Sinorhizobium fredii: one gene and its partner. The protein of the gene in region 1 interacts with the protein of each later gene in a pairwise test. Links are inferred from orthologs where the notes say so. Each region holds a gene or a part of one and is shown on either strand. Other genes may lie near its edges.

What was found. Proteins that work in one complex are often made in the same cells at the same time.
Region 2: the proteins of NXT3_RS09750 (region 1) and NXT3_RS05205 interact in binary tests that used the Escherichia coli proteins (3 or more experiments, as listed by UniProt). The link is inferred for Sinorhizobium fredii from one-to-one orthologs.

Annotation. Positions count from the first base shown.
Region 1 is NZ_CP024307.1:1,956,723-1,960,876, forward strand. What follows is about bases 516-3,448. They hold NXT3_RS09750 (cysteine desulfurase), read left to right. Parts: upstream 516-1,327; coding sequence 1,328-2,569; downstream 2,570-3,448. Other genes in these bases: sufD (Fe-S cluster assembly protein SufD), read left to right, coding at 516-1,315; NXT3_RS09755 (SUF system Fe-S cluster assembly protein), read left to right, coding at 2,580-2,960; sufA (Fe-S cluster assembly scaffold SufA), read left to right, coding at 3,116-3,448. In the rest of the region: Fe-S cluster assembly ATPase SufC, read left to right, coding at 1-15; more of sufD, read left to right, coding at 38-515; more of sufA, read left to right, coding at 3,449-3,508; gcvP (aminomethyl-transferring glycine dehydrogenase), read right to left, coding at 3,587-4,154. UniProt on the Escherichia coli protein: Cysteine desulfurases mobilize the sulfur from L-cysteine to yield L-alanine, an essential step in sulfur metabolism for biosynthesis of a variety of sulfur-containing biomolecules.
Region 2 is NZ_CP024307.1:1,077,078-1,080,579, forward strand. The notes cover bases 1-2,892. They hold NXT3_RS05205 (SufE family protein), read right to left. Parts: upstream 1,712-2,892; coding sequence 1,289-1,711; downstream 1-1,288. Other genes in these bases: mnhG (monovalent cation/H(+) antiporter subunit G), read left to right, coding at 1-288; mucR (exopolysaccharide biosynthesis transcriptional regulator MucR), read left to right, coding at 695-1,126; NXT3_RS05210 (DUF5330 domain-containing protein), read right to left, coding at 1,878-2,309. Also shown: NXT3_RS05215 (sensor histidine kinase), read left to right, coding at 2,903-3,502. UniProt on the Escherichia coli protein: Participates in cysteine desulfuration mediated by SufS. Cysteine desulfuration mobilizes sulfur from L-cysteine to yield L-alanine and constitutes an essential step in sulfur metabolism for biosynthesis of a variety of sulfur-containing biomolecules.

The DNA of each region.
Region 1 (4,154 bases):
GAGGCGGCAGCCTGACGCCTGTTGAAGGAGTGTTCGAATGAATATGCAACAGGCCATCAATATGACGGCAGCCGAAACGGCGCTCGTTGACGCCTATACCGCCCAGATCGGCGATCTGCCAGGTGACGGAGCGGTGCTGTCGCTGCGCGACACGCTGGTTCACGAGCTGAAGACGGCCGGTCTCCCGACGCGGCGCGTCGAGTCCTGGCATTATACGGACCTGAGGACCCTGCTGCGCGCAGTGCCCTCCGCCGATCCGTCCGCCTTTGCCGATCGGGTCGAGCCGATTGTCGCTGGCGCGACCGTGCTTTCGGTGCGCAATGGCGAGGCCGATCTCAAGAGCCTTCCCGAAGGCGTAACGGCACGCTCCTATACGGAGAGCCTGATCGACGGCTCGGCTGCCGCCGGGCTTGCGGTCCTCGGCTCCGACGACGCCATCGGCCGCATCAATGGCGGCCTGGTCCGCGGCGGTCTGGAGATCGCCGTTGCGGCAGGTGCCGAGCTGGAAACGCCGCTGGAGATCCAGGTCGCGCAAAGCCATGGCCAGGCCCACACCCGTTTCCCGGTGTCTTTCGGCGCCGGATCCAAGGCAACCGTGCTCGAGCGGCATCTGTCGACCAACGGGGATGCGAGCTTCGTCTCCTCGGTGAGCGACGTGACGCTTGGCGAAGGCGCCGACGTCATCTGGATCATCCTGCAGCAGCAGGGCCCGGCCGACACCCATCTCGGACAGATCCGTTTCGACCTCGCGAAGGACGCGAAGCTGCACGTGTTCGTCATCAATGCCGGCGGCAAGCTGGTGCGCCAGGAACTGCACGGTAGGGCGAGCGGCGAGGGATCCGACTTGACCCTGCGCGGCATCAACCTGCTGGGCGGCGAGAGCCACACGGACGTGACCTTCACGCTGAGCCACGACGTACCGCACACGACCTCGAGCGAGATCATCCGCAACGTTGTCTTCGATCGTGCCAAGGGCGTGTTCCAGGGCAAGATCCTGGTCGCCCAGGACGCCCAGAAGACCGACGCGAAGATGTCGTGCAATACCTTGCTCTTGTCGGACGACGCGGACTTCTCGGCGAAGCCCGAGCTCGAAATCTTCGCCGACGACGTTCAGTGCGGTCACGGTGCGACGGTCATCGATATCGATCATACGCAGCTCTTCTACCTGCTCTCTCGCGGTATTCCGGAGAACAAGGCCCGCGCCATGCTCGTCAACGCCTTCGTTGCCGAGATCGTCGAGGAACTGGAAGATGACGAGGCACTGGTCGAGGCACTAGAAGGCGTGATCTCGGACTGGCTCGAAAAACACGCCTGATTGGACAGGACCATGGAACATACTGTGCCGGTGCCGGCCTATGACGTAGAGGCCGTAAGAAATGATTTCCCGATCCTTTCGCGGACGGTCTATGGCAAGCCGCTTGTTTATCTCGACAACGGTGCATCGGCGCAGAAGCCGCAACTCGTCATCGACGCGGTTGCCCATGCCTACGCCAATGAATACGCCAACGTACACCGCGGTCTGCATTTCCTCTCGAATGCCGCGACGGACGCCTATGAGGGCGCGCGTGAAAAGGTGCGCCGCTTCCTGAACGCACCGTCCGTCGACAATATCGTCTTCACCAAGTCGTCGACGGAGGCGATCAATACGGTCGCCTATGGCTACGGGATGCCGCATCTCGGCGAGGGCGACGAGATCGTCGTCTCGATCATGGAGCACCACTCCAACATCGTACCATGGCACTTCATCCGTGAGCGGCAGGGGGCCAAGCTCGTCTGGGCGCCGGTCGATGATGATGGCGCATTCCATATAGAGGATTTCGTCAACTGCCTGACCGAGCGGACGAAGCTCATTGCCATCACGCATATGTCGAATGCGCTGGGCACGGTCGTTCCTGTCAAGGAAATCTGCCGTATCGCTCGCGAGCGCGGCATTCCGGTTCTTGTCGATGGCAGCCAGGGCGCGGTGCACATGCCGGTTGACGTGCAGGACATCGACTGCGACTGGTATGTGATGACCGGCCACAAGCTCTACGGCCCGTCCGGTGTCGGCGTGCTTTACGGCAAGGCCGAACGGCTCAAGGAGATGCGGCCCTTCATGGGCGGCGGCGAGATGATCGAGGAAGTGACGGAGGACCGCGTCACCTATAACGATCCGCCGCACCGGTTCGAAGCCGGCACGCCGCCGATCGTCCAGGCGATCGGGCTGGGCTACGCGCTGGACTACATGGAAAAGGTCGGCCGCGCGGCAATCAGGGCGCATGAGGCGGACCTTACCGCCTATGCCCGCGAGCGCCTGTCCTCGGTGAATTCGCTGCGCGTCTTCGGCGATGCGCCGGGCAAGGGCAGCATCTTCGCCTTCGAGATCGCCGGCATTCATGCCCATGACGTCTCGATGGTGATCGACCGGGCCGGCATCGCCGTTAGGGCGGGCACCCATTGTGCGCAGCCGCTCTTGAAACGTTTCGGCGTCACCTCCACATGCCGTGCGTCCTTCGGCCTCTACAATACGCGGGCCGAGGTCGACGCTCTGGCGGAAGCGCTGGAACATGCGCGCAAGTTCTTTGCCTAAGGAGGCAGACATGAGTCTCGGGGAAGCGCAGGGAAAGGTCGATGTCCGCGAAGGCATCGTACATTCGGCCATTCCAGCCGAGGAATTGGCGCGCCTCAGCGACGACATCATCGCCGCGCTGAAGACGGTCTATGACCCGGAAATCCCGGCCGATATCTTCGAACTCGGTCTTATCTACAAGATCGACATCGAGGACGACCGGATGGTGAAGATCGACATGACGCTCACGGCTCCGGGCTGCCCCGTCGCCGGCGAGATGCCGGGCTGGGTCGAGAACGCGGTCGGCGCCGTAGAGGGTGTTTCCGGCGTTGAGGTGACCATGACCTTCGATCCGCCATGGACGCCGGACCGCATGTCGGAAGAGGCGCAGGTGGCGCTCGGCTGGTATTAGAGCGGGATGAGGAGAAGTGTTCGCGGTTTTCCACTCGCATCCCGCTGCATGATTCACGCCCGAACTCCCATATTGATCCGTTAACATACGGGCACTACATTTGATTCTGGAAAGCACCGGGCCTTTAACCCGGTGATGTGAAGGAGATGGAGCCTATGGGCTTTGCCGTAATGAGCCTGACCGATGCCGCCGCCGGCCGCGTCCGGTCGATCGTCGAGAATGCCGGCGGCGACGCCAAGGGCATCCGCGTGAGCATCAAGAAAGGCGGCTGCGCCGGCATGGAATATGCCGTGGACCTCGTCACCGAGGCGAATGCCAGGGATGATCTCATCGAACATCAAGGTGCCAAGGTCTGGGTCGCGCCGGAGGCGGTGCTCTACCTGCTCGGCACGCAAATGGACTTCGAGGTGACCGCCCTGCGCTCCGGCTTCACTTTCAGGAACCCAAACCAGACGTCCGCCTGCGGCTGCGGCGAATCGGTCGAGCTGAAGCCGGCGGATTTGGCCGCGCTTGCTGCAGAAGGCAACCCGGTGGTGCGTGCCAACTGACGCATCTCGCACACGGCTGCAGATAAAAGCAAAAGGCCCGGTTTTCGCCGGGCCTTTTGCTTTGTCCCTTGTGTCAGTTCACTCCGCCGCTTCCGCGTAGGCCTCGATCGGCGGGCAGGTGCAGATGAGGTTGCGGTCGCCATAGACATTGTCGACGCGGTTCACCGGCGACCAATACTTGTCGACGCGGAAGGCGCCGGGCGGGAAGCAGGCCTGTTCACGCGTATAGGGCCGGTCCCAGTCGCCGACGAGGTCTTCAACAGTGTGCGGCGCGTTCTTCAGCGGATTGTTGACCTTGTCCATCCGGCCTTCCTCAATGGCGCGGGCTTCCTCGCGGATCGCCAGCATCGCATCGCAGAAGCGGTCGAGCTCCGCCTTGGTCTCCGATTCCGTCGGCTCGATCATCAATGTACCGGCCACCGGCCAGCTCATCGTCGGCGCGTGGAAGCCGCAGTCGATCAACCGCTTGGCGATGTCGTCGACCGTAACGCCGGCGCTTTCGGCGAGCGGCCGCGTATCAACGATGCACTCATGCGCGACCCGTCCCTTGGCCGATTTGTAGAGCACGTCATAGGCACCCTTCAGCCGCGCGGCGACATAGTTGGCGTTGAGGATCGCCACCTTGGTCGCCTGGGTTAGGCCTTCG
Region 2 (3,502 bases), 880 kb from region 1 along the record:
CTGCTCGCGGCGCTTGGCCTCCTGCGCTTCCCGGATCTCTACACGCGCATGCACGCAGCTTCCAAAGCGGGTACCGTCGGTTCCGGCCTGCTGCTCGTCGCCTCCGGGTTGCACTCGCTCGATCCCGCCATTTTCGTTCGCGCGCTTGCCGGTTTCGTATTCCTGGTGCTGACGGCGCCGATCTCGGCCCATTTGCTGGCGAAAGCCGCTCATCAGGCGGGTTACAGGATGACGAAACAATCGGTTATAGATCAGCTCCCACAAAAGGAAGAGCCACGGCGGCATTGATGGCGTCATATCTGACTCTCTATTTCGGGACAATTCCGCCACTCCGGACAGTTTTAGTGACCTGAAATAGATATGCTGCTCTTTGCCAAAAATTATGTTTTGACATTTTGCGGATCAGTGTTAAGCCAGTATCCGCAAAGTGTCGTTGTGATCAATACTTTGAACTGGAATTCCAGCTTGAGTTGTGATTCTTATCCGTTGCTTTGAGGTGCCAAACGGTGCGGCACCTTGGTAACGGATTTCGCTGTCGCGAATCGAGCCTTAATGTTGCGGCGGGGCGATGCCCCCGTTGCGCGGTTATCGCTCAGTTCCAAGGCGGAAAGCGCTGTTCGGCGGCATTTTGGCATTTCCTCCCTCCTGAAACACCGTTTCAGGACTTGTTGCTGGATTCCCATAGGAGAAAAAAATGAGTGAAAATACGCTCGGTGCGAGCAACGAACTCCTGGTTGAACTGACGGCGGAAATCGTTGCCGCCTATGTGAGCAACCACGTCGTTCCGGTTGCCGAGCTGCCGACGCTGATAGCCGACGTTCATTCGGCGCTCAACAATACGACCGCTCCCGCGCCGGTCATCGTGCCGGTCGAGAAGCCGAAGCCGGCGGTCTCCGTGCGCAAGTCCGTGCAGGATGACCAGATCACCTGCCTCGAATGCGGCGGCACGTTCAAGTCGCTGAAGCGCCATTTGATGACCCACCACAATCTCTCTCCGGAAGAGTATCGCGAGAAGTGGGATTTGCCTGCGGATTATCCGATGGTGGCGCCGGCTTATGCGGAAGCCCGATCGCGTCTTGCCAAGGAGATGGGGCTGGGTCAGCGTCGCAAGCGCCGCGGCAAATAAGCGGGTTCGCCCGGCAACCGTCCGGGCAAGTCTCAGGTACGGAAGTCCGATGCCTGAACGGCAGCAGAATATCTGGTGTTTGGTGGAAGCCGGGCTGTCTCAGTCCGGCTTTTTGGTGCCGCCGCCTCTCTCCGACCGACGGGTCGCCGCTGCAGAGCGGTCTTACGCGGGCAGGCGCGTCTCGGCCTCGCCCTTGATTCTCCGGATCATCGACCGCAGACCGTTGGCACGCTGCGACGAGAGGTGCTCGATAAGGCCGATCTTGCCGAAGATATCGAGAGCATCGGTTCTGGCGATCTCCGAGGCGCGCTTGCCCGAAAAGATCGCAAGCGCGATTGCCACCAGGCCGCGGACGATGTGCGCGTCCGACTCGCCCTCGAAGGTCAGGACCGGATCATCGGGATCGCCGGACGTATGCGTTACCAGCCACACCTGACTGGCACAGCCCTGAACCTTGTTCTCGCTGGTCCTCCAGGCTTCCGGCATCTCCGGCAGGCTCTTGCCCAATTCGATGACATAGCGGTAGCGATCTTCCCACTCGTCGAGAAAGGCGAAGTCGTCGATGATCTGGTCAAGTGAAACCATGGCTGATCCGAATGTGGCGCCTTGCGATCGACTGCCGCTCGCCTGCGCTCTGCTTCCGTCCCGTGCCCAAGGGCGGGGTCCCGTACACCCATTCATATAGGGGATACGGGCTGCAAAGAGAACAGCCCTATGGCTTCCGGGACGATTTCGTTCCTTGGGACCGACTTTACTTGGCAGACGTCGCCTTGGGGTCGAGGCGCTTTTCCGGGACGGGCGTGCGCTTGAAAACCGGCATGGCTTCGTTCGCCGGCTCCACGGCCAAGAGGCTTTCGGCAGGCGCCACAGTGCCGGTCATGACCTTGGCGTCGGGCGCCTCGGCCTCCGCGAACTGGCTGTCGAGGAATTCATAGGCGATGCGCGCACCCTCACGGGCGCGATGGCCGAGAGCGACAAAGGTTTCGGCACCTTTCGTGCAGACGTCCGGCTTCTGGATGCAGATCGCACTGATGTACTGGAAGGCCTCATTGGCGGCGGAGAAGGTGTCGCCGATCTCCACCTTCGGTCCGTTTTCCAGCTTGGCGCCGCTCGACGGATCAAGGAAGGGCAGCAGCACGAGCACGAGCGAGAACCAGAACGCCGCCTTTACGAGAAACCACATGGTCTGCCATCCTCTGTCAGGCCGCCGCCCCGGTTTTCGCCGGATGGATCTTCAGCCCTCTACTGCCTACGCCTTTAGTTACGCTTTGCCCAGTGGCCGAATTGTTGCGCCTCGGGCCATTTGACGTGAGCAACGCTAGAGCGGGAATCACAAGACTGCTTTTCCAGAAATGCGGGGATTTGCTTCAAATCTTAGCGAACTGGCCGATTGTGGCATTGCCGGAGGGCGACTATCCGGCATTTTAACGATCGGCGTTAAGGATCGTGGCAGCCCTGCCGCCGCCACGCCCGAGCGGCTCGACACCGCCGCCGGCGGGCGCTGCCCAAATCGTTAATGGAAAGCAGAAAATCCACCAAAATCCGCTGCTTACGCCCCGTTAACCACAAGAGACGAAGCCCGCCGGATTTGCTTCGAAATGGGAATTTTCGCCCGTTTCGCCAGCCCGCGGAGGGACCGCGCTTATTCTTTCATTAAGTCGGGAATGCGAGATTCGAACCACTACGAGGTGGCTCGGTTTACGCCGGCAGGAGGGCTGCGCCCGCCTCGCAAAAACAATAATGGTGGCAGGGCAAGGCGTGAGTGTATTGCGTAACATGGCTGGCAAATGGGCATCCCGTGTGGATGAAGCCGCCGCAGCATGGTTGCCGCGCCGTCCGGATGGGCCCGTTGCAGGACGCCATGATTTCAAACGACTGCGCGCCATGGCTGCCGTTTCGCTGGCGGTGCTGCCGATCGTGCCGCTCGCCCTGTCGACGGTCCTGCCCATTTCCGTGGCCCTGCCGGCGGGGACGGCGCTCTGGGCGTCGGCCTCTTTGCTGGCCGCCGCCGCAAGTCTCGCAGCGCGCCGCCTAGTGCCGGCGGCGCAGCCGCCCGGCGTGACCGACCTGCCCGATCTCGCTGCCGCCTACGATCTCTTTGCCGGTCTCGTCACCGTTCACGATCCGCGTGGGCAGGTGCTGTCCGTTCACGGCCGCGATGCCGCCGACTATTTGAAGTCGATGCGCGATCCGCACGGACGCGGCTTCATCGAGCAGATCCACGTATCCGACCGCATCAGCTTCCTGAAGGCGGTCGATGCTCTGCGCCAGGACGGCGAATGCTCGGCGGTCGATATCCGCCTCGAGCGTCCGTCGGCCCCTGCCGATGGAGCGCAATTCGTGCATATGCGCTGCGAGTTGACGCCCCTTCGCGAT